DNA from 2 places in the Rhizobium sp. 268 genome. Region 1 is predicted to be linked to the other one. Evidence: riboswitches for the same ligand, from Rfam matches in the RefSeq annotation. Region 1 holds a riboswitch; the other holds the start of a gene.
The links. A riboswitch is a leader RNA that binds a small molecule or an ion and turns the genes downstream of it on or off. The one in region 1 is predicted to bind thiamine pyrophosphate.
Positions count from the first base shown of each region.

Region 2: linked by a shared signal. The riboswitch ahead of thiC (phosphomethylpyrimidine synthase ThiC) and the one ahead of OS035_RS14760 (YkoF family thiamine/hydroxymethylpyrimidine-binding protein) in region 1 are both predicted to bind thiamine pyrophosphate.

Region 1 covers NZ_JAPPSO010000006.1:368,537-370,730, reverse strand. Annotated here, with positions in the region: gene OS035_RS14770 (SDR family NAD(P)-dependent oxidoreductase) at 1-70, opposite strand, end outside; gene soxR (redox-sensitive transcriptional activator SoxR) at 166-642, opposite strand; TPP riboswitch at 933-1,046, shown strand; partial or broken gene OS035_RS14760 (YkoF family thiamine/hydroxymethylpyrimidine-binding protein) at 1,037-1,153, shown strand; gene OS035_RS14755 (ABC transporter permease) at 1,165-1,971, shown strand; gene OS035_RS14750 (ABC transporter ATP-binding protein) at 1,968-2,194, shown strand, end outside.
Region 2 covers NZ_JAPPSO010000012.1:222,023-224,216, reverse strand. Annotated here, with positions in the region: gene thiC (phosphomethylpyrimidine synthase ThiC) at 1-929, opposite strand, end outside; TPP riboswitch at 1,023-1,153, opposite strand; gene OS035_RS23860 (GNAT family N-acetyltransferase) at 1,289-1,735, shown strand; gene OS035_RS23855 (ABC transporter ATP-binding protein) at 1,847-2,194, opposite strand, start outside.

The DNA of each region.
Region 1 (2,194 bases):
CGAGGCCGATGCCGCGGCCGGCGCCGGTGACGACGACATTACGATTTTCAAACAGTCTGGGATGAAACACGAAGCCGTCCTCCTCGGATGCGTCACCTGCCCTTAACATATGAGCACACCGACCGAAAGAAAGGCAGGCATCGATCTTTCCGGGGAGATCCAGGACTAAACAACGAGCTCGTTTTCGGTCTCCAGAAGCCGCGCACCCGGCCCTTCCCTGCCGAGCCGGTCACAGGGATTGCGCAACGGACAGCTTTCGATCGACAGGCAGCCGCAGCCGATGCAGCCGGTCAGGCGGTCGCGCAGCAGACTGAGCCGATTGATTCGTGCGTCGAGATCGTCCTTCCATCGCGCCGACAGCGTCTGCCAATCGGCGACGGTCGGCGTGCGCCCCTGCGGCAGGGACTGGAACGCCGCCTGGATTTCCGAAAGCGGAATGCCGACACGCTGTGCCACCTTGATGATGCCGAGGCGGCGAAGCACATCGCGCCCGTAGCGGCGCTGATTGCCGCGGGAGCGGATGCTCGAGATCAAACCCTTGGTCTCGTAAAAATGCAGCGCCGAGACGGCAAGGCCGCTGCGTTCCGCCACTTCGCCGACAGTCAGGAGCTTTCCGAGCGGCGCTGCCGAAATACCATCCATCGCCTCTTGACCTCAATATTGGTTGAGGTCTTATACCCTTTGCTTCTGCGATCGTAAAGCCCGATCGGGCGCTCCCGCTCTTACTCCGATAAGGGCGCTGGCACCCCTTACGCCGATATTGCCGCCAGAGGCAGCAAGCTGCGGTCCCGTTCCCGGCAGGTACGGGCCCACCGAGGAACACCCGAGCGGGATCCCGCTCGGGTGTTTCCCTCACAACAGAGCTTTTCCGACCGTGCGGACGGGTTCCCAAATTTGCGGTTGCGGGAAGAAAACACGGGTGATAGTTTCCGACGAAATAACAGGGGAGCTCCGTATTGCCGGGGCTGAGATATGAGGCGCTAGCCTCTGGACCCTTTAAAGCTGATCTGGGTAATGCCAGCGGAGCGAGGTTCAGATGTTCTCAGGCGCAGAAGTGTCACTTTATCCGATGTCCGGCAATGTCGTCGGCATCATTCGCGATGCCGTCAAAACGCTCGATCCCTATCGCGGCCGGCTAGGCATCGAGACCGAAATCAAACGCTGATGACATCGCCGCAACCATCGGGTTCGCACCTTTCCGCGCTCCGCGCCGCTCTCTATCGGGGGTTCCCCGCCTTGCTCGCGGGCTGCGCCTTTTTGGCGGCATGGGAACTCTATGTCGATCTTTCCGGCATCAAGCCTTCCATTCTGCCGGCGCCTTCGCGCATCGTTATCCAGGGCTGGCTGAACCGTGAGGCGCTGATATCAAACACCTGGCCGACGCTTGGTGCGACGCTCGGCGGTTTCGCGCTGTCGCTTGCCTTCGCCTTCACCTCTTCGATCCTCATGGATTTCATGCCATTCATGCGCCGGGCATTGCTGCCGATCTTCATCGCCAGCCAGACCCTGCCGCTGGTGGCGATTGCGCCGCTCGTCGTCTTATGGTTCGGTTTCGGCCTTTTGCCGAAGATCCTGCTGGTGGCGCTCGTCACCTTCTTTCCGCTGCTCGTCGCCCTGCTGCAAGGCTATGAATCGACCGACCGCGACATCGCCGAATTGCTGCATTCGATGAAGACGAGCCGCTGGCGCATTTTCCGCCTGGCACGGCTTCCCTCGGCGCTGCCCTATTTCTTCGCCGGCCTGAGGATCTCGATCACCTATGCCGTCGTCGGCGCGATCTTTGCCGAATATGCCGGCGCCGCAAGCGGCCTCGGCATCTATATCCTCAACGCCAAGAACAATTTCCGTCCCGATCTCGTGCTCGCCGCCGTCGTCGTCAGCGCCGTGCTGACCCTTTGCCTGTTCGGCCTAACACTCTTGATAGAGCGCCTCCTTATGCCCTGGCAGCCATCCGGGGAGCGGCGCCGATGAGCGACAAAATGGTCGAACTGCGCAATATCGCGAAATCTTTCGACGGCATGCAGGTACTGGGCGATATTTCGCTCGGCGTCGGGAACGGCGAGTTCGTTTCGATCGTCGGCCCGTCCGGCTCGGGAAAATCGACGGTGCTGCGATTGCTGACGCAGTCGCTTCGACCCGATTCCGGCTCGGTGCTTTTCAATGGCGCGCCGCTTGAGGAAGCGCCGCATTCCTT
Region 2 (2,194 bases), on a different contig from region 1:
TGGATGGTGAAATAGTCAACGCCCTGTTCGGCCTGCTCGATCAGCGTATCGCGATAGATTTCCCAGCTAAGATCCTCGGCGATGCCGCCGACCTTCTCCAGCGCCTGATAAAGCGGCACCGTGCCGATCGGCAGCGGCGAATTGCGGATGATCCATTCGCGGATATTGTGGATGTTGCGCCCGGTCGACAGATCCATGACCGTATCGGCGCCCCAGCGGGCGGCCCAGACCATCTTCTCGACTTCTTCAGCCATCGACGAGGTGACGGCGGAGTTGCCGATATTGGCGTTGATCTTCACCAGAAAATTGCGGCCGATGATCATCGGTTCGCTTTCGGGGTGGTTGATGTTGGCGGGGATGATCGCCCGGCCGGCGGCGACTTCCCGGCGGACGAATTCCGGCGTCACATGATCGGGAATATCGGCGCCGAAGCTCTCGCCGTCACGCACCAGCACTTCAGCCTTGGCCTTGCGGCCGAGATTCTCGCGAATGGCGACGAACTCCATCTCCGGCGTAATGATGCCGGCCCGTGCGTAGGCGAGCTGGGTGACGGCTTTGCCGTCCTTGGCGCGCAGCGGCCGGCGCCGCCCCGGAAATTCCGGCGTCAGCCGGTCGCCGCTGACAAAGCCGTTGTCCTCGGGGCGGACATGGCGGCCGTCATAGGCTTCGACGTCGCCGCGGGCCAGCACCCAGTCGCGGCGCAGTGGAGACAGGCCCTGCTCGATGCGGATCTCCGCACCTTCGATCGTGTAGGGGCCGGAGGAATCATAGACGATGACAGGCGGCTCGCCGGCAGTCGGATGGACACTGATTTCGCGCATCGGCACGCGGATATCGCCATGAATATCTCCTGGAATATGGATCTTCCGCGATGCCGGCAGCGGGCCGGTGGTGACGGTCAGGGTGAGGTTCTTTGCGGCAATGGTCATGGTTTGAGGCTCCAAGTTGTAAGTTGGAGACCCAGTCAATCAGCCGGAATGATGGAAAGACACCGGCACGGATTCCACGCGTGAATCCAAAGCCTTCGAGCGCTTGCACCGTCCCTACGCCAGTATGAACTGGATCAGGTTCAACGGGTCACTGCGCCACAACAGGCAAAGCCTCATTGTCCAGCAGTATCTCAGCCCCTTGCGGGACCCCCCTGGTGAATACCGACAGTCGTAAAGCGCGGTCGCTGGTTGTGTCAAGCTTACAGCTTTGTCGTTTCCGTAGATCGTCCGGCTCGGAGCCTGTTGCGTTACGGATCGAACTGCGGCAAATGTCAATTCACTCAACGTCAGGTGGATTTATGTCGTTTCGGATTAAACGTCTTACGCTAGAACATCTCAATGACGCCGCCACTGTGCTGGTCAGCGCCTATTCGGGACCTCCGTGGAACGAGAATTGGTCGCTTGAAGCGGCGGCTGAAAATGTAAACACCGTGCTTGGAACGCCGAAATCCATTGCGCTTGCGGCCTTTGACGGAGGCAAGGTGCTGGGGATCGCGTTGGGCATACGACAGCGGCGCCATGCCGGTCCGGTCGTTTATCTTGACGAGTTGTCGGTGCTGCCTGAAGCCCAAGGTGCGGGAATAGGGACTGCGCTGCTATCAGCAGTTTTCGAAACAGCAAAGGCCGAGGGATGCAGCAGCGTCTGGTTGGTCTCACAGCGAGAAGGGGCGTTGTCGAAATTTTATCAGGGTTGCGGGTTCGCCCTCGGCAACAACCTTGGTCTCTACTCCAAATCGAGTGCGTAGCGGCCGCGTCTGCGGTGGCCAGCCATAGCCGAGGCCGAGCGGAAGAATTCGAGGTCCGTCAGCCCGATATTCACTTTGAACCTATCTCGGCGGCTTTTGAAGCGATACCGCTCAATCCGGTCGTAATGTCTTGCCGGATGCCGCATCGAAAAGATGAAGCTTTCCTGGCCGAGCAGCGATCGTCGCGACCTGCCCCGGTTTAAACTCGTGACGGTCGGACAGCACCGCGACAAGCTCGCCGGTCCCGTAGCGCAGGAAAACCATCGTCTCATGGCCGGTAGGTTCGGTGACGCTGACGGTCGTGTCGAGGCCGCTTGGGCTGAGCGACAGGTGCTCGGGCCGCACGCCGAGAAGCACGGCCTGCCCTTCGGACGCCTGCGGGTTAAAACCGAGCGCGATCTCGTCGCCGGTCTCGGTGACGAAGATCGCACCATCGGCCTTGTAGCGGCCTTTCAGCAG